Regions from separate parts of the Peribacillus sp. JNUCC41 genome, predicted to be linked through region 2. Evidence: riboswitches for the same ligand, from Rfam matches in the RefSeq annotation. Region 2 holds a riboswitch; each other region holds the start of a gene.

The links. Region 2 has a riboswitch for lysine ahead of dapA (4-hydroxy-tetrahydrodipicolinate synthase). Riboswitches for the same ligand answer to the same signal wherever they lie in the genome.
Region 1: it holds a riboswitch for lysine, as region 2 does, so the genes downstream of both, JNUCC41_RS01080 (aspartate kinase) here and dapA (4-hydroxy-tetrahydrodipicolinate synthase) in region 2, are expected to answer to the same signal.
Region 3: it holds a riboswitch for lysine, as region 2 does, so the genes downstream of both, JNUCC41_RS07100 (amino acid permease) here and dapA (4-hydroxy-tetrahydrodipicolinate synthase) in region 2, are expected to answer to the same signal.

Annotation. Positions count from the first base shown of each region.
Region 1 is NZ_CP062163.1:215,488-222,549, reverse strand. It holds gene trxA (thioredoxin) at 1-280, shown strand, start outside; gene uvrC (excinuclease ABC subunit UvrC) at 384-2,156, shown strand; lysine riboswitch at 2,218-2,394, shown strand; gene JNUCC41_RS01080 (aspartate kinase) at 2,483-3,715, shown strand; gene JNUCC41_RS01075 (YslB family protein) at 3,778-4,233, opposite strand; gene JNUCC41_RS01070 (succinate dehydrogenase cytochrome b558 subunit) at 4,618-5,226, shown strand; gene sdhA (succinate dehydrogenase flavoprotein subunit) at 5,297-7,048, shown strand.
Region 2 is NZ_CP062163.1:4,774,091-4,781,152, reverse strand. It holds gene JNUCC41_RS23100 (DMT family transporter) at 1-211, opposite strand, end outside; gene JNUCC41_RS23095 (Lrp/AsnC family transcriptional regulator) at 465-935, shown strand; gene dapA (4-hydroxy-tetrahydrodipicolinate synthase) at 1,559-2,455, opposite strand; lysine riboswitch at 2,590-2,768, opposite strand; partial or broken gene JNUCC41_RS26935 (MFS transporter) at 3,163-3,478, opposite strand; gene JNUCC41_RS23085 (metallophosphoesterase) at 3,782-6,043, shown strand; partial or broken gene JNUCC41_RS27185 (DUF4822 domain-containing protein) at 6,706-7,062, shown strand, end outside.
Region 3 is NZ_CP062163.1:1,409,713-1,416,774, reverse strand. It holds gene JNUCC41_RS07115 (GerAB/ArcD/ProY family transporter) at 1-264, shown strand, start outside; gene JNUCC41_RS07110 (Ger(x)C family spore germination protein) at 261-1,343, shown strand; gene JNUCC41_RS07105 (glycoside hydrolase family 13 protein) at 1,429-3,108, shown strand; gene JNUCC41_RS07100 (amino acid permease) at 3,148-4,599, opposite strand; lysine riboswitch at 4,695-4,880, opposite strand; gene JNUCC41_RS07095 (LacI family DNA-binding transcriptional regulator) at 5,136-6,098, opposite strand; gene JNUCC41_RS07090 (metal ABC transporter solute-binding protein, Zn/Mn family) at 6,764-7,062, shown strand, end outside.

The DNA of each region.
Region 1 (7,062 bases), 930 kb from region 2:
AACAGATACTAGCGAAGGTGTTGTTCTTGTAGATTTTTGGGCTCCATGGTGCGGACCTTGTAAAATGATCGCTCCAGTTCTTCAAGAGCTTGATACTGAAATTGGCGATAAAGCAAAAATCGTAAAAGTGGATGTAGATGAAAACCAAGAAACAGCAGGAAAATTCGGTGTAATGAGCATCCCGACATTAATCGTCCTTAAAGACGGTGAAGTGGTTGATAAGGTTGTTGGTTTCCAACCTAAAGAAGCACTTGCTGAACTTATTGCAAAACACGCGTAATAGTAAGATAGCTAAAAAAAGCTTCAAGTCTGCGGACTTGAAGCTTTTTTCGCTATCTTGATATATAATGATTGTAAAAATGGGAGAACAGGAGGCTGAATGCATGAATCAACAAATAAAGAATAAACTTGCCCTTCTTCCCGATCAACCTGGTTGTTATTTAATGAAGGATCGTCAGGGAACGATCATATATGTAGGCAAAGCGAAGGTGTTGAAAAATCGTGTCCGGTCTTATTTTACGGGATCTCATGATGGAAAAACATTTCGGCTCGTGAATGAGATTGAGGATTTCGAATACATCGTCACCTCTTCCAATATCGAGGCTCTTATTTTAGAGTTGAACTTAATCAAAAAACATGACCCAAAATATAATGTCATGCTAAAGGATGATAAGACGTATCCTTTCATCAAGCTGACTGCGGAACGCCACCCACGTCTAATCATTACGCGAAAAGTAAAAAAAGACAAAGGGAAATATTTCGGTCCTTATCCGAATGCATTTGCAGCTAACGAAACGAAAAAATTGCTCGACCGCATCTATCCCCTAAGAAAATGCAATACATTACCAGATCGCGTTTGTCTCTACTATCATCTTGGACAGTGCCTGGCCCCATGTGTATATGAAGTAGAGGAACAGGAATATAAAAAAATGGTGGATGATATCAACCGGTTCTTGAACGGCGGGCATACTGAAATAAAAAAAGAACTGACTGAAAAAATGCTAGTGGCATCAGAAGAGCTCGATTTCGAGAGGGCCAAGGAGTTCCGTGACAAGATTGCCCACATTGATATTACGATGGAGAAGCAAAAAATGATGACGACCGATTTCATCGACAGGGATGTATTTGGGTTTGCCTATGATAAAGGCTGGATGTGCGTACAGGTATTTTTTGTTCGGCAGGGTAAATTAATAGAAAGGGATGTTTCACTTTTTCCGGTCTATGATGAACCCGAACAGGAACTTCTTACATTCCTCGGTCAATTTTACGAGATTACGAACCATTTTAAACCAAAGGAAATCTTGCTGCCTGAATCAGTGGATGCCGAAATGGCCGAAGGACTGCTTGGGGTCAAAACGATTCACCCCAAAAGGGGGGCGAAAAAAGACATGCTTAAATTGGCGAATAAAAATGCCTCCATCGCCCTTCAGGAAAAATTCTCTTTGATTGAAAGGGATGAAGAAAGAACGATCAATGCGGTGGAAAACCTCGGGAACCAACTGGGTATCTACACCCCGCATCGAATTGAAGCTTTCGATAACTCCAATATCCAGGGAAGTGACCCTGTTTCCGCTTTAGTCGTGTTCATTGATGGGAAGCCGGAAAAAAGAGAGTACCGAAAATATAAGATCAAGACGGTCCAAGGACCTGATGATTATGAATCGATGCGTGAAGTGGTCAGAAGAAGGTATTCACGAGTATTGAAAGAAGGGCTGCCGCTTCCGGACTTGATCATCATTGATGGCGGAAAGGGACATGTCGAAGCCGTTCGGGATATTTTGGAGAATGAATTGGGCCTTGAGATTCCGCTTTCAGGCCTCATTAAGGATGAAAAGCATAGGACATCGCAATTGATGATCGGAAATCCTCTTGAAATCGTACCTCTTGATTCTCGGAGCCAGGAATTTTACCTATTGCAAAGAATTCAGGATGAAGTGCATCGGTTCGCTATTACTTTTCATCGCCAGCTGCGTGGGAAAAATGCGGTTCACTCCCAGCTTGATGATATTCCAGGAGTCGGGGAAAAAAGAAGGAAGCAATTATTAAGGCATTTTGGATCATTGAAGAAAATCAAAGAGGCAACAGTCGAGGAAATCATGGAAGCTGGTATGCCAAAAGGGGTAGCCGAGGGAATCGTTAGAAAATTACAAGAATAATCTTGCTACCGATAAATCACTATGCTATGATTAAAAGGAATTTTTAACTAGACAACTTAAAAGTGCTGATAGAGGTGCGGAATTCAAGAGTAAAGACCTGGAGAAGTATGAGCTTCCATGAAAGGTTTTGAAAGGGGATGACGCCGAAGGAAGACAAGACTCATACCTTGTTTTCCTGGTCCGACATTTAATAAATGGCGGATTGTCAGGGTTTATACCCTGGAGAGCTATCTCACTGTGTTTACAGTATTGGATATGTGATCACAGCAATGAGATATTTCTCATTGCTTTTTTTATTGCCTAAAAAGTAGAGAGGGTGCATGAGGATGGCATTAATCGTTCAAAAATTCGGCGGAACATCCGTCGGTAGCGTAGAAAAAATCAAAAATGTTGCCAATCGGGTAATCGAGGAAGCGGAGAATGGAAATGAGGTAGTCGTCGTTGTTTCAGCCATGGGGAAAACAACGGACCAATTGGTTGCCATGGCCCGTGATATTTCCGGAAACCCGAGCAAAAGGGAAATGGATATGCTATTGACTACTGGGGAACAGGTAACGATTTCCCTGTTAACGATGGCATTGATTGAAGAAGGGCATGAAGCCATTTCGTATACTGGCTGGCAGGCTGGCATGCAAACGGAATCCGTTCATGGGAATGCCCGAATTTTAAACATCGATGCTTCAAGGATCCAAGCTCAGCTTCAACGGAAGAAAATAGTGGTTGTGGCCGGTTTCCAAGGTAACGACGTAAATGGGGAAATCACTACCTTGGGGCGAGGCGGTTCCGATACGACGGCGGTTGCCATCGCCGCCGCGCTAAATGCGGATAGATGCGATATTTATACGGATGTAACGGGTGTTTTCACAACGGATCCACGCTACATAAAAGGCGCGCGAAAACTCCAATCCATTTCTTACGATGAAATGCTGGAACTTGCCAACCTGGGGGCGGGCGTCCTTCATCCAAGGGCAGTCGAATATGCAAAAAATTATCAAATTCCGCTTGAAGTCCGTTCAAGCATGGTGAGAGAGTCAGGAACGATCATTGAGGAGGAAGCAACTATGGAAGAAAATTTAATTGTACGCGGCATTGCTTTTGAAGACAGTATTACGAGGGTCACAATTTATGGTTTGCCCCAATCACTTGGTGCATTATCCACAATCTTTACGACACTTGCGAAAAACCAAATTAATGTGGACATCATCATACAAAGCATGACAGCCGAGGATACGACCAATCTATCTTTTTCCACAAAAAGTGAAGATACGGAAGCGGCCTTGATCGTGCTGGAAAATAATAAAGAACAATTGGGATTCGACCGGGTCGAAACGGAGAGCGGGTTGGCCAAAGTGTCCATCGTCGGATCTGGTATGGTATCCAATCCCGGAGTGGCTGCCGAGATGTTTGAAGTGATGGCCAATACAGGCATCCAGGTGAAAATGGTCAGCACATCGGAAATTAAAGTTTCGACTGTCGTCAATGAAAAGGAAATGGTGAAGGCGGTTGAATCCCTTCATGAAGCATTTAAACTTGGTCAGCATGCAAATGTGCTAGCTTAAGTGCAGGAGTCCAATAAAAAACAGACTTCCGGTAAAAAGGGTAAGTCTGTTTTAAGGGCTAATTAGATTGGATCTCTGGGATCCCATTGGATGGTGAATATCACTTTTTTTGCGCGGCGTTTGATTTCTTCCGTTGATTCGCTGAGGAATTTTTTTTGCAGTGAAAACTGCTCGGCAAGGAAACCGGCTTCAAGCTGGAAGTGACAATCAGGGTGTAAGTCCAGGCGGCGGCTGATTATTTCACCCGTCAGGGATAATTCCATCTCGTGTTTCGTATACTTCAGGATTTCCAGATTTCCCCATCCGGCACTTTGGAAAAATTCAATAACTTCCTGATCGCCATTCAATGGGAATTTTCTTGCTAATTGTTTACCTGCCCAATAGAGGATTTGATTAGAGTCTTTTCCGAGAATATCGTTCAATAGAACTTCTCTGATTAATTCGTACCCGAAAGCTGGAACTTTGAATTCTTCAGTTTGAATCTCTTCTTCTATCGCAGCAGCAATATTTTTTTTCATAATTTATCGCCTCTTTCTGTAAATCTATTATAAACGTATTTCTTTTGCAAATTATACTGTTTTTTATTTATTTAAATAACAAATGGAAAAAAATGATAAATTATAGCGGGATATTAATAGATTAATTTGTAATTTCTCCAAAATATATACTTGATAGATTAAAAGTTGACAATTTAAACCAATAAAATCTATTCTGAAAAAGAGATTTCTTGTATCCGTTTTCTTGACGCACATTGAAGTCAGGAGTAAAATGGACATGTCACATAATTGTAAAGGAAGTATAGAGGAGTTTTTTTGACTCTATACTATATTTTCACGCGGAGATAAAAGGTAGCCACCAGATTATCTTTGCATGATTTTTCACAAATTAAGGGGGGGCACTTAGTGGCAAAGAATCGTGAGTTTGGGAATCGCAGGCTTCATTCACTTCTAGGAGTAATTCCAATTGGTCTATTCCTAATTTTTCATTTATCGGTAAACTTTATGGCAACAAAGGGAGAAGAGACTTTTAATGGGGCAGTTCATTTGATTGAGTTTACGCCCGTAAAGCTTTTGGTTGAATGGGTCGTCATCTATCTACCAATCCTTTTCCATGCTGTATACGGAATTTATATTGCCTTTACAGCAAAAAACAATTTGGGGAGATTTGGATTCTTCCGTAACTGGATGTTCATGCTGCAACGCTTGACTGGAATCATAACATTGATCTTCCTTGTTTGGCACATTTGGGAAACTAGAGTCCAAGCAGCTCTAGGGGCAACAGTTGATTTCGATATGATGGCAGAAATTTTCTCTAATCCATTCATGATCGGGTTCTATATTGTCGGTATTATCTCAGCAATTTTCCACTTTGCTAATGGATTATGGTCATTTGCAGTGAGCTGGGGTCTGACAGTTTCACCAAGATCGCAAAGAATCATGACATACTTTACATTGATCGTTTTCGTTCTTCTTTCTTATATCGGAGTTAGCGCAATTTTCGCTTTCGTATAAGAAGATAGAGTTCATTTATAAGTATTAGGAAAAACATAGCTTGGCTAATGGAAATAAGGGAGTGACAGAATTGGGTAAAGGTAAAATAGTTATCGTTGGTGGAGGTCTAGCTGGATTAATGGCTACGATCAAAGCAGCAGAGCTGGGACAACAGGTTGATTTATTTTCTTTAGTGCCTGTTAAACGCTCTCACTCAGTTTGTGCCCAAGGCGGAATTAACGGGGCAGTAAATACAAAAGGTGAAGGGGATTCTCCATACATCCACTTCGACGATACAGTTTATGGCGGAGATTTCTTGGCTAACCAACCGCCGGTTAAAGCGATGTGCGAAGCAGCACCATCGATCATCCACATGTTTGACCGTATGGGTGTAATGTTCAACCGTACTCCGGAAGGTCTTCTTGATTTCCGTCGTTTCGGTGGTACTCAACATAGCCGTACAGCATTCGCTGGTGCAACAACTGGTCAGCAATTACTTTACGCATTGGACGAGCAGGTTCGCCGTTATGAAGTTGAAGGCCTTGTAACGAAATATGAAGGCTGGGAATTCCTTGGAGCTGTTATCGATGATGAGCAAACAGCACGCGGTATCGTAGCTCAAAACCTGACTTCAATGGAAATCAAATCATTCCCTGGCGACGCAGTCATCATGGCGAGCGGCGGCCCTGGAATCATTTTCGGTAAATCAACTAACTCAATGATCAATACAGGATCTGCAGCATCCATCGTTTATCAACAAGGTGTAAATTATGCAAATGGTGAGTTCATTCAAATTCACCCGACAGCAATCCCTGGAGATGATAAGCTTCGTCTAATGAGTGAATCCGCTCGTGGTGAAGGTGGACGTATCTGGACATATAAAGACGGAAAACCTTGGTATTTCCTTGAAGAAAAATATCCTGCTTATGGTAACCTTGTACCTCGTGATATCGCGACTCGTGAAATCTTCGACGTATGTATGAACATGAAGCTTGGTATTAACGGAGAAAACATGGTTTACCTGGATCTTTCTCATAAAGACCCTAAAGAACTTGATATCAAACTTGGCGGAATCATTGAAATTTACGAGAAATTCATGGGTGAAGATCCTCGTAAAGTTCCAATGAAAATTTTCCCTGCCGTTCACTATTCTATGGGCGGACTTTGGGTGGATTATGACCAAATGACTAACATCAAAGGTTTATTCGCTGCAGGTGAGTGTGATTACTCACAACATGGCGGTAACCGTCTTGGTGCGAACTCACTTCTTTCTGCAATCTATGGTGGTTCAGTCGCTGGACCGAATGCCGTTAAATATATTGAAGGCCTTGATAAAACTTCAGAATCCATTCCTTCTTCATTGTATGAAGGGTACGAAAAACAAGAACAGGAGAAATGGAATGAAGTCATGTCTCTTGATGGTAATGAAAACGCGTATATTCTACACAAAGAACTTGGTGAGTGGATGACACAGCATGTTACTGTAGTTCGTTACAATGACAAGCTGAAAGAAACGGATAACAAGATTCTTGAGCTGATGGAACGTTACAAGAAAATTAACATCAACGACACGGCAAAATGGAGCAACCAAGGAGCTGCCTTCACTAGACAGCTTCAAAACATGATGCAATTAGCTCGTGTAATCACAATTGGTGCTTTAAACCGTGACGAAAGCCGCGGAGCTCATTACAAACCTGATTTCCCAGAACGTAATGATGATAAATTCATGAAAACAACGATGGCGACATTCAAAGGCTTGGATCAAGCACCTGAATTCCACTACGAAGATATTGATGTATCACTTATCGCACCGCGTAAACGTGACTACACAACGAAACACTAAAGAGGGGGAGCAAA
Region 2 (7,062 bases):
TCAAAAATAAAGGAATGATTGCACTTCGAGGGGGAAATATCTTTCTCTCTTTCCACCATACAATTGGCAAAAGACAACTAATGGCAATGATCCACCTTAAACTCGTCAACGTCATCGGAGAAGCATGACCGACAAGCGATTTTCCTACGACAAAGTTTCCACCCCATAATAAACTTGTTAAAAGTAATAACGAAAAATAATAATATTGCATATCTTTTTGCTCCTTTTCATCTTTCACAGTTTAAGTGAAAAAAGATCGAAGCCATTGTGCACAATGACATTTCAATTTTCATAATTAATTACTACTAATTTTAACATTATAGTTCAGTTCTTTATATATTATTTTGTATAATAGAATAAACTTAAAATATTATTTTAAAAAATTACTGATATGCAGAATTAAATTAAGTTTTGCTATTGGGATGAAACCGTTTTTGGAACAATTGTAAAAGGAGTGACTATAAGTGGAATCTATCGTAAGCAAGGTTCTTGATAATGTTGATATTCAAATTTTAGATTTACTGCAAAAGGATGCACAAATAAGCAATACTGAGCTTGCAAAGCGTGTCAAGTTATCTCCACCAGCTATACATTCAAGGATAAAACGTTTGGAAAATGAAGGATTTATTAATGGACAAGTAGCAATTTTAAACCAGGAGAAGCTAGGTTTTGATTTATTATGTTTTATTTTTATGAGTACGAATATACATCAAGCTGAAAAACTGGAAGTTTTGGAGAAGGCATTAGCTTCTATGTCAGAAGTATTAGAGTGCCATTGTTTAACAGGTGAGTATGATTATCTTTTAAAAGTGGCTAACAAAGATCGGAAGGAATTGGAAATATTTATTAGAAAGTTAAATAAACTAGGTATAACAAGAATTCAAACTAGCCTAGCTCTCAGAGAAATTAAATATTCAACAGTTTTACCCATATAGAAAAAAAGTCCCGTTCGTAAAAGTCACTTTTACGAACGTTTTTTGATAGAACAAGAGAGAGAAAAGTAGTAGAAAGCGACTTCAGGCCATGAGATAAAAGGGGTTGGATAAAAAAACTCGTCAAAAAAATAGCCTTTATAAAAGAGAAAATAGGCTATTATTCATTATCATATTATAAGTTGATATCAATCCATTTCTAAGTTGAACTATAATAATGTTCGTTCAAAATTTTGAACGTCAAAGCTATAATTACTTTATTTCTTTTGAATTTGTTAAGGAGCCATTATAGATTGAAGGAACGACTCTGTATTAATAATTACATATCAACATCACTAGAAATAATAAGCTTATGATCAATCCCCGTAATCATCGCTATAGAAAATTCGACATTTACAATTCCTACTGGATACACCATATATTTTTCTTGAAAATGTAAATTCTCCTTTTGCCCTTAATCCTATAAAATCATTATATTGCTCAACTAGATTAAGCATTGAGCCATGCAGCGATTAAAAAGCAGTACACTTCATTCAAAGTTTGTACTGCTTTTTTAATTTCGCCCGGTTATTATGGGTTTTAATCAGAAAATCAGTATTGAAGACTCGATTAATGAATCATTAAGTTTATTTACTTAACAAAATTCCTTCTGCGTTACTCGGTTGTAGAGCTATTTGCAGTGCTCTTTTTTCTTCATCGTTTAAAGGGACCAATGGTAAGCGGACACCTCCAACATTTAACCCCCGCATATTTAATGCTGATTTTACCGGTGCTGGGCTTGGTGCAGCAAATAATGCTTTCATAATTGGAAGAAGGTTGCGATGTGCAGTGGCAGCACCTTGGACATCCCCATTTTTAAAGCTATTGATCATTTCTTGCATTTCATTGCCAATTATGTGGGAAGCAACCGAAACAATGCCTGTTCCTCCGATGGCAAAAACCGGTAATGTTAACCCATCATCGCCGCTGTACAATGTAAAATGACTAGTTGTTTTGCTGATGATTTGTGCCATGGCATCTAAGTCACCACTTGCTTCTTTTACTGCCACAATATTGTTGATTTTTGAGAGGCTAACAATCGTCTCAACGGACATGTTCACGACACTTCGTCCTGGGATATTATAAAGCATTACCGGTAATGATGTTGAATGGGCAATAGCACTAAAGTGCTGGAATAATCCTTCTTGAGACGGCTTGTTATAGTATGGGGTAACGAGCATGATTCCGTCGACTCCTGCTGCCTCTGCTTGTTTGGTTAAGCTGATGGAGGCCTTCGTGTTATTTGAGCCAGTTCCAGCTATGACTGGAACTCTTCCATCAACAATTTCTACAACCATTTTGAATAAATCCACTTTCTCTTCTGCAGTTAATGTGGGAGACTCTCCAGTTGTACCAGCTATTACTAATCCATCAGAACCATTAGTAATTAAATAATTTACTAAAGTTCTCGTAGCATTAAAATCAACCTCATCATTATGATTAAACGGGGTAACCATTGCGGTTAAAACTTGGCCAAAATTCATAACTTCACACCCTTTTGTATAATTTTTATAAAAATTCAGAGGTGGTTAGGGCCATTCAGGAATAAACGCAAAAAAGCAACAACGAGGATTCGCTGCTGCAGTAGAAACAATATTTATCAAAAAAATGTTTCCGCGCATAAGATAGCCCTCCATATAGTTTCCTATATGACAGTCCTGCATTTATTCAATAGCAGAACCAGCTTCAAGAACATGAGATTCTTTCCGCTTCGGCAAATTCCCCTTTCCACAATAGTCATGGGATCTCATTCTCCTCAAAATGTGTACTAATGGTCTTTGCTCCTCTATCCTCACTTCAAAAAAAGTATGAAGTAAGAAAATATTTAATTGACTGTAATATAACAAGGAATCCTCTTTATTGCAAGGACAATTTAGAAATGTTTTTTTAGAATACATGGATTCACCTTTTTTAATATTATGTAATCTCAACATTTATAGTTTTTATTAAACAAACTGTATGAAAAGTTTCAATCTTTTATAGTCAGTTTTACAATTTATAAAGCTTATGAAAATTGATATGTATCTTATGAATACTTAGAATGATGATCAAGGTGGGGAGTACGACATGATACAAATTTAACAAAGGGCAGAAAAGATATGAAAATCAGTGTCGTTTAGCAAGCGAGAAAACGGATCGCTTCCATGTAAGTAGGACTCCATTGATTCAATTACACTATCAAAAAATTGAAAAGGATGGCCATTGATAACATCAAGCTAATGTTAACCAAACCAAAGACAAAATTATCTGTGGTCCGATAAAAACTGGTCAGAACAATTGCATGCAAGAGGAAAACAAACCGAAGATGTTCGATAGCATTATAGCTGGCAATAATACCAGCGAGTATGTTGCTGAAAATGGATATAAATCCACAGCCAAACAAGATCAAACGGATTGAACTCTTGTTGCTTTCATTCCTTTCAGGATTGGAACGAGATACGTATAACAGAATACCTATCTACAAATCCATGAGATGGAATGATAAAAGCCATTAAGATTCGTGGGGATAACTACGTAGTTTAGGGGTAGTTCCCCCATTACATCAAGCAAAGGCAAATCATTACTACAAGCGAAAAATTATCTTGAGTCTTCCTCAGAAACAATTTAAGTGAACGGAAGGACTATTGGCCATAGGTATTATTTGATTTATTAATATTTAAATTACACTGAACCTATATTTTATTAATAATGTAAAGTTACTATTTAATTGGTAAACCATATAAAAATTAAAAAATAAGGAGGATATTTTACTTCTTGGGAAATACTTACATAATCATAACGGCTAAACGATATATAGGAGGAAAATGATTTTGAAAGCGAAAAATAAATTTGCTGCAATGTTGACAATTGTGACGGTGGGATTAACAACATCTTTATCAAATGTACAAGCATTCTCGGAATCTTCAAATTCAGATAATAAACGTAAACCCGAGCTCGTTTTTCCTGTTATCAGTGATGTACATATAAATGATGGATCAACTGCTGATATGAACAAGTTTAGAACAGCGATGGATCAATTAAACAAAGCTGCGCCTAAACAGGATGCTTTTGTTGTCGTTGGGGATTTAACGGACTATGGCTACGCTACTGAATATGATAAGTTCTTCTCCATTTATAATGAGAAGAAACAAGGCGATGTTCAATCCATGTTCACTATGGGAAACCATGATTATTGGAATGGACTTTCAGTAGAAAAAGCACAAGATCGTTTTCTCGAAAAAACAGGAATGGATTCTCTTTACTATCATAAAAAAGTAAATGGATATGATTTTATTACGTTAAGTCCGGAAAATGGTAATACGCATGGTTTATATTCTGTTCATCAAATTAACTGGCTCGGCGAAAAGTTAGCTGCAGCAGAAAAAGAGAATCCGGGCCAACCAATCTTTGTTTTTCTTCATCAACACATTAAAGACACTGTGTATGGAAGTGACTTATGGGGAACTCAGGAAAATAAAGAACTTTTATATGATACATTAAAGAAACATCCACAGGTAATTACATTTTCAGGCCATTCTCATTATCCACTTGAAGACCCTAGAACGATTCATCAAAAAGACTTTACGTCTGTTGGCACGTCTTCTGTAAGTTATTTAGAATTAGAGCCGGGCAAACTTCAAGGGTTTCATCCTGAAGGATATCGGGATATTAGTCAAGGTATGATTGTAGAAGTTTATAATAATGAAGTTGTCCTTAAAAAACGTGATTTTCATAAAGACGATTGGGCAGGAAAACCATGGGTAATCAAACACCCTTCTAAAAAAAATAACTTTACATATACAGAAGATCGAGATCAGTTACCACCGGTTTTTGCAGGTAAAGACAAGGCTTCGATTGTAAAAGAAAAATCGACACTAAAAAGTTTGAATATTACATTTCCACAGGCAAACGATAACATGCTCGTACATTCTTATCACATTACAGCGAAAAATAAGGAAACAGGAGAGCTGGACGCAGACTTCATCGCATTTTCTGAATTCTATATTGATCCTGTTCCAAAGAATTTAGAATTCCCTGTAGCTGGTCTTAAGCCAGGTACGGATTATGAAATTAAGGTACAAGCACTAGATTCATTTAACAATAGCAGTAAAAAGTCGTTACTGGCTGAAGGTCAGACAAAAGCTCTGGAAATGGTCTCAGCACAAGCTTCCCCTTCTTTAGTAGCGGTAGGTGAATCGACTACACTACAAGTAAAGATGAAAAATTACGGAAATGGTAATGTGAAAGGGAAAATTAAAGTTGATGCACCTGAAGGCTGGAGTGTGGAGCACAATGAACTTGAGTATGAGCTTTCAGGAACTGAAGAAAAAACGTTGCCAATAAAAGCTACACCTAGTAAGGAAAGTTCCGGTTCATCACAATTCACGATTACTGCTTACGAGGGCGGCCAAAAAATTGGCTCCAAAAATATAAATGTATTCGTAAACATGTTACTTGGAGAAAGTTTTGACCAATTAGAGTCTGCATTAAAGCCGGCAGTGAATGAAAACATTCCAAGTTCTATTCTCGGTTGGAGCCATGCAGCTCCTAACGGCTGGTCGGTTACTAATAGCTCAAATATGCCAGCCGGTACAATGGAGTGGCAAGGTTGGAGTTTCACAACAAAGGACTTTTGGACAAAAGCAGAAGACCAAGATCGTAGCAAATTTGAGCTGGGTCAAGATGTAATAGCTGTAGCGGATCCTGATGAATGGGATGATACCGGTTCACCATCATCAAAAGGCTTTTTTGATAGTACATTAACTTCACCTTCTGTAAAAGTTGATGGTACAAAAGATCTATACTTAGGATTTGCATCCCATTATAAACAAGAAGGAACGCAAACAGCAGAAGTAACTGCTGTCTTTGATAATGGTGAAAAACAACAAGTTCTCGTTTATGACAATAAAGATGCTTCCGATAATAAAAATGGACATGTTTTGAATAAGTATGAGGTTAAATCGATTAAGGTTCCTGAAGATGCTTCTTCGATGAAAGTACAATGGAGAATGCATAATGCGAAAAATAATTGGTTTTGGTCGATTGACGATATTAGATTGGATGACCAAATGATCGTTTCACCAAATGAATGAGAAGAAGAGGTGAACTTTTCTTGAAACTTGTATTAGTAAAAAGCGGACTTTCCTTAAGGGGTAAGTTCGCTTTTTTTTATTTATAATGGTTTATCACTCATTTATTTCGTATCTTTGTCAAGATAATACATCAACATGAAGGTATAGTTATTAATTAAAATAGCATGGAAGTGCAACTTTATTTAACTCTTGGATAATTTATAAACCATTCCATTATTATAAAAGGTAGGGTGAAAAACCACTATTTTAACAAAAAACTAGCTAGCCGAGACCCCAGAGAAGCTTGCGTCGAGGAGGCTTGGCAGAAAGTCCGCGGAAAGGGAGCGGATTTCTGAAAACAACAGGAACGTTTTTAACTGTTGTCCGACAATTAAATAGGATTTTTTTCTATGTATTTTAGAAAATTTTAAGATTTGTGTGATATGTTTTTTTAAGTTCTAAGAAAGATTACCGTGGGAAACTTTTTTCAGGCAAGAACAGCAGATGAACGGTGAACTTTTTTCTATAAACGATTTGGGGTGAAAATATTTGTCAATTAAAATGAGATTTCTATTGTCCTACGTTGGCGTAATTCTTATTTCCATCACCTTATTTTTAGCAGCTGGATTTTTGCAATAACAGGTGATATAAAATCGATAGAGCATTTATACAAAAAATCTTATTTTATTGGTCTAGCGAAATATGATGATGAATCATCGAGATATGAATTTTTTGATAAAAATACTAAAAAAAGTCGTGGTGATAATGAAACTTTCTTTATCACAAATGAAAAGATGCGAGTGTTAATCTCAGAATCAATGGGTTACCAAGCCGTTGTTGAAATAACAGAACTGAATGAGGATATGTTTACCTATAAAAGAATGGGTAAAGATGCTAATGGTAATGATGTAGAAGTGTTTGTTGATCATATTCCTTATACTGAAACAGAACTTTCTTTTAGTGATCCAGATAAAACTTTGGAAACTTACACTGGGGAAGTAGATACAGACGTTGATGGAGACAGAATTTTATCCAGCACC
Region 3 (7,062 bases), 2.1 Mb from region 2:
TTCATGGTGCTGCCGAATGTTTGCATAGGGGTTTGGGCAGCGAGCAGGACAGCTAAAAGAGTATTTGGACTAAGGCAAAGAAAGATGTTGGTCTTCATTCTGCTGATCATTTTAGTTTCCTGCATTTTCTTGGATAACCGCTATAGAATCGATGAGTTTAACACGATAAGTTCGGAAATTGGTTTTTATATCATTTATTTGTATCTTCCTCTCTTATTCATATGGCAGTCGATTGTCTATAAAGTCAGGGGGCATAAATCGTGAAAATCCGACTTATCTTGATAATATTGGCAAGTTTCCTGATGACGGCTTGCGGCGTGGAAAAACAAATATTAGAAGATATTTTAATTGCTGAAGTCGTAGGTTATGATGATGCCGAAGGCAAAAAGATCAAAGGTACGGTCGTTGTCAGCGTGCCTCAGCCTGGGAAGGAAGCAAATCTAGGTAAAGAAGTATATGAAGCGGTCTCCCATGATATAAAGGCAGCCCGTCAGCAGAAAAATGCAAAAACGCCATACCCGATTGTCGGTGGTAGACTGACGGTTATTCTCTATGGTGAAGAATTGGCAGGCAATGGGTTGAATGATTATGTCGATACATATAGGCGTGACCCAATGGTGGGAAGGAATTTGTATTTAGCGGTCGTTCATGGCAAAGCGGAGGATGTAGTTAAAATGGAGCCGAAGTTGATTAAAACTCCAGGGGTTCAAGTGAAAGAACTGATCGAACAGAATATAAAGACTAATTTGCCTAATGTGGATCTTCACAGGTATTTATATGCGTGTCATGGTAAAGGAATCGATCCGGTCTTGCCCTTATTGGAAACGGCAGGGGACCAAATAAGGGTAAAAGGGATCGCCCTGTTTAAAAAGGATCGTTATATTGGTAAATATATTCCATATGAGGACGGATTTTTATTTAAAGTCCTTACTGAAAACTTTAGGATGGGGAGTTATGAAATTAAATGGAAGGAAAATGATTTTACAGATATCAATAACGTGGAGTCACGTGTCCATTATCATATTTCGGATGCAAATCAAGACCCTAAGGTCAGGATTGAAGTGAAATTAAAAGCGAGTCTGCTGGAGGTCCAAGGCTACGACTTGGGCAAAGCGGTCGACCTGAATAAAATAGAGGCCAGGGCCGAGCATGTCATTGGAAAAAAATTAAATGAGATGGTAGCCATGTTTCAGGAGAACAATATCGATCCGATTGCAATCGGTGATCATGCTAAAAGTAGTACAAGAAATTTCGATCAGGAACATTGGGAGAAGGCATATCCTTATATTCCAATCGAGGTAGATCTGGATATTGAAATGATTCAAACGGGAATAGCTGAATAAAAGGAGAATATTCTGAAGTTTTTCCCTTTATAATAGGGGTATTGGTGTAATGATCATATCAATGCGGCCAAAGAGGGGGAAAGACATGGACAAAGCATGGTGGAAAGAGGCAGTTGTGTATCAAGTGTATCCAAGGAGTTTTATGGATAGTGATGGTGATGGGATAGGGGATATAAACGGGATCTTGATGAAACTCGATTATTTACAAGAGCTGGGTGTGAACGTGATATGGCTATCCCCTGTTTATCAATCTCCCAATGATGACAATGGGTACGATATCAGTGATTATAAATCAATCATGACTGAGTTCGGGACCATGGCTGATTTCGATAGGTTGTTGAAGGCGGTTCATGAACGTGGAATGAAGATCATGATGGACCTGGTGATCAACCATTCTTCTGATGAACATCCGTGGTTCAAGGAATCCCGATCCTCAAAAGATAATCCGAAACGCGATTATTATATTTGGAAACCTGGAAGGAATGGAAAGGAACCAAATAATTGGGAATCCGTTTTTAAAGGTTCAGCATGGGAATATGATGAAGGAACCGATGAATATTATTTACATTTATTCAGCAGGAAACAACCGGATTTAAACTGGGAGAACCCTAAGCTCCGTGAAGAGATCTACAGCATCATGACTTGGTGGCTGGATAAGGGTGTCGATGGCTTTCGGATGGATGTCATCAATTTCCTTTCAAAAGATCAAAGCTATTCAGATGGAGCCGTTCATCATGAGAAACAGTATGGCGATGGAAGCCCCTTTTTCCTGAACGGCCCGCGCATACATGAGTTTTTGCAGGAAATCAATCAACGGGCACTTTCTGGACATGACGTGATCACAGTTGGGGAGATGCCAGGCGTCACACCGGAGGAGGCCCAATTGTTCACAGGTAAAGATCGTGGTGAGCTACATATGGTCTTTCAATTCGAACATATGGATTTGGGGAGTGGACCGGCAGGGAAATGGAGTAATGATAAGTGGAAGCTTACCGATTTAAAGCGAATTCTCTCTAAGTGGCAGACTGGTTTGGAGGGGGATGGATGGAACAGTTTATACTGGAACAACCATGATCAGCCCCGGATTGTCTCAAGGTTTGGTGATGATGGAAAGTATCGTATTGAAAGCGCAAAGATGCTTGCAGCTTGCCTTCATATGCTTCAAGGGACACCCTATATATATCAAGGGGAAGAGCTGGGCATGACCAATGTTGCATTTGAGGGCATCGATGATTACTGTGATATCGAAACATTGAATTCATATGAAGAACTCGTCAATTCGCATGGCTGGTCAAAAGAGCGGATGATGTCAGCCATCCACGCCCGAAGCAGGGATAATGCGAGGACACCGATTCAGTGGAATGACTCCCGGAACGCAGGATTCACGAAAGGGACGCCTTGGATTAAGGTTAATCCCAATTTTCCAGAGATTAATGCAGAAAAAGCCTATAATGATCCGAATTCCATTTTTCATTTTTATAAAAAGCTTATCCAAATACGAAAGAAACATGAAATCGTCGTTTATGGCCGTTTTGAACTGCTATGGCCGGATGATGAACGAATATTTGCCTACACGAGATCGTTTGAAGAAGAAAAGCTGTTGGTGCTATGTAACTTTAAAGAAGAGGATGCCTCCTATACTTTGCCTGAAGAGCTGCATGCATATTCAGCCACAAGGCTGATAGGCAATTATGATCAGGAAGAAGAAGGAATCTCCAGCAAACCTCTGCGTCCATATGAATGCCGTGTTTATCATTTGAAATGAAAAAAGGACCTGTTCTCCTTAGAACAGGTCCTTTACGCATTATTTTGATTTAAGATCACATTCCTCCAGGGGAATGATTTTCGTTTTATGCTTGATTTTATAGCCGAACCATAGGGCGAAAAATAAAATTAAGCCAATGTAGGAAACAAACATTGAATTCCAGTCGATTCCATCGCTGCTGAAAGCTTGATAGCCTTGTCCGATGATAATGATAAGGCAAAGGACAAGTGCGAATATAGGCCCGAATGGGAAGCCTTTTGCTCGGAATGGTAAAGCATTCATATCAAGGCCTTGAGCTGCGTAAGCTTTGCGGAATCGATAATGGGCAACCGCGATCCCGACCCAGGTGACGAATCCCGCCATGCCTGAAGCGTTCAATAACCAGATATAAACCACGCCATCACCGAAAAATGAAGCTAAGAATGCAACGCAGCCTACTAAAGAAGTCACGATAAGTGCATTCACGGGTACTCCTCTTTTATCTAACTTGCCTAGGAATTTCGGTGCTTTCCCATCACGTGCCAAGTCCCATAGCATACGGGTTGAAGCGTACATGCCAGAGTTACCGGCAGAGAGTACGGATGATAGAATGATCGCGTTCATGATGGATGCAGCAAATGCAAGGCCTGCCCGTTCAAATACAAGCGTGAATGGACTTACGGCAACATCTTCACTCAATAAACGTGAATCGGTAAACGGAATGATCATTCCAATTACAAAAATGGCAAGGATATAGAATAAGATGATGCGCCAGAAAACGGATCTGATCGCCTTTGGGATATTTTTTTCTGGATCCTCACTTTCACCAGCAGTCACTCCAAGCAATTCCGTTCCTTGGAATGAAAAGCCGGCAGCCATGAATACGCCCAGGATCGTGAAGAACCCACCGTTAAAGGGACCTTCGCCCATTGTGAAATTTGAAAAACCAATTGGGTCTTTCCCACCCATGATCCCGAGAATGATCAGTACACCCGTGATCAAGAAAATGACGACTGTCACGACTTTGATCATGGCAAACCAGAATTCTGCCTCCCCGAAACCTTTAACTGACATGTAATTGATAAGAAACATAGTGATTAATGCAATGGCACTCCAGATAATTGAAGGACTATCCGGGAACCAGAACTTCATAATTAAGACAACGGCTGCCAATTCAGCGGCAATGGTGATTGCCCAGTTATACCAGTAGTTCCAACCAATCGCAAAACCGAAAGACGGATCGACGAATTTGGATGCATAGACACGGAATGAACCGGCCACTGGCATGAACGCTGCCATTTCTGCAAGACTTGTCATTAAGTAATAAACCATGATGCCGATGACTGCGTATGCCACCAAGGCACCGCCGGGACCGGCTGAATGAATGGCACCGCCACTTGCTAAAAATAAACCTGTTCCAATCGTTCCACCTAATGAAATCATCATTAAATGACGCGCTTTCAGGCTCCTTTTCAGTTCAGTAGGGCTTGATGCTGATTGTGAATTTGACAATTGATGTTACACTCCTTTTTATTGGAAGGGAACGAAAAATAAAAAACAGCAGTCGAAAAAGATCGACGGCTGTTTATAATAAACCCGTTTATCCTTCCGAAGATAGCTCCCCACGCTTTTTTGAAAAAGCGTGACAGTGGTGTTCCTGTTCGGTAACACCGCCAGCAAGAATATACATGGAATATACCCTTACTTCGGCAATTTATCCTTTCAAACGGAGTCTTGAATTTTCCAGAATCTCGTCCGTTTTACTTTTATAAGCTGCAGCCTCTAACTCATCGGTAAATGAGGAAGTATTCAATTTTCTAAAATCGTTGCGCCAGCTTGTAAGTGACGTCAGACGATAGTTCTCATGAAATTCATGCAATCGCTAATAGATTGCTAGTAATTGAGTAAACTTTACTATATCAAAATTATAAAATAATCTCATGAATATCGCAATGATTATTTTATGTGGTTATTTTTTCCTAGTTAATGAATGATGGCGGCAAGGAAGAATTCAAATGGCTATATACCAAAATAAAGCATGGAGATCATTAAACGGTCCTTCTTTTTATAAGGGCGTAGTCCAGTTTTACATGTTTGACCACCTCAGGATTCTCAAATAGGTCCACAGCCATTTTCCCAATCCATTCCAGCGGCAAGGAAATGGTCGTGATGTCGAGCATTTCACCCAGGCTATCATTATTGAAACCGAGAATGGCCACATCCTCCGGGACCCTTATACCCGATTTCTTAGCGGTGAGAATGAAGCCAGCCGCCGTGTCATCATTCGTGATGATGATGGCTTCAGGTTTATCCATCATCGAATTCCATTCCTGAAACAATTGTTCACCGTCTTTGATGTGATAACTGCCTTCAAACAGCCATTCTTTATTGTTTATCAGTTGATGTTTACTCATGATATCGTTAAAGGCCTTTGTACGATGGGAACTATTTCTGCTCTTTTTACGGCCGAGGCTGTATCCGATTTTCTTATATCCTTTAGCAATCACGTACTCAAGGGCACAGGAGAAAGCTGCATAATGATCAATGCTGATGGATGAGAATTCAGCCTGGGCCGTATCTTCACACAAAATGATTGGTCCGTATTTTTGATATTCCAAAAGGATTTTCATTTCCGAAATCCTTGAACAAACGATAATGCCATCGAGCTGCTTCATTTGCAGCATATTAAAAGCCTCGATTTCCTTCTCTCTGTCATAGTTTGTTTGAAAGATGACGATATGACAGCCAATTGCATTTGCCTGTTTAGTGATTCCGTTAACGATTGCCCCGTAATATGGGTGATTGTTGAAGGGGATGATGATGCCGATAAGATTGGTTTTACCTTTTGAAAGATGAATGGCATTTATGTTTCTCGTATAATTCAAACGATCGATGGCCTCCAAGACGCTCTTTCTTTTATCTGGGCTTACATATGGATGATCATTCAATACACGGGACACTGTTGAGACAGATACACCGGCACATTGAGCTATTTCTTTAATATTTGTCATGGTATCACCGTTTTTTCTTTTTTTATATTGTACAGTATGAAACCCATTTCAGGGCAAGAGGACAGTGTGGGGCTGCTGAAGATTTCTTCAAATAAGGTCTTGTTCTGGTATGGGTTTCATCCTTTAAGATTGTTTTAAGTCTTAGAGGAGGAGGAGACCATGATGTTCCAAACTTTAATCACCCTTTTTGTGCTTTGCGGAATCGAATTGGGATTTGCGTACTTGGCAATTTCCTTGAAAAAGTGAGTGGCAATGCACATGGAATGCGTAAAATCAGCGTTTACTCGTGAATTTTGGCACTTTACTCGTAAAATCAGCGCATTTACCCGTGAATTTCACAACGTTCCGAAATAGCCCCCATAGTTTATATTCACCATTAGAACCCCACAATATAAATATAACTTCAGAGTTTGTTTCATGTACGGCATGACCAACTGTCAGGAAGCTCCCCAGTAGAGATTCCTGACAGTTTTTTCATGTGTGAAAGTCATTGTCCTTTTTGAAGTGTTTGAAAAAATAGTTGCACTTTTTTGTATATTTGTGTATAGTATGAAATAAGTTGTATAGAGGAAACTTTTTAGCGTTTACGACAATGTAAAAATTTTTACACTTATTTTTGCACATGGCAAACTATTTTAGAAAGAGGAAAAAGGGAGGGAGTATGGATGGGTTTTCTGAAATCTATTGGGAGCGTGATTGCTGCATTGCTGATTTTAGCGGGGTGTGGCAATGATACGGTTGGAAGTGATAAAGGCAATGGTAAGCTGAATATCATTGCAACAACGGGAATGATTGGAGATTTGGTTGAGAATATCGGCGGTAAACATGTCGAGGTCACCAGTTTAATGGGTCCGGGAGTCGACCCCCATCTATATAAAGCGACACAGGGTGATGTTAAGACACTGGATTCGGCTGATATGATTTTTTATAACGGTGTGCATCTTGAAGGGAAAATGACGGATAT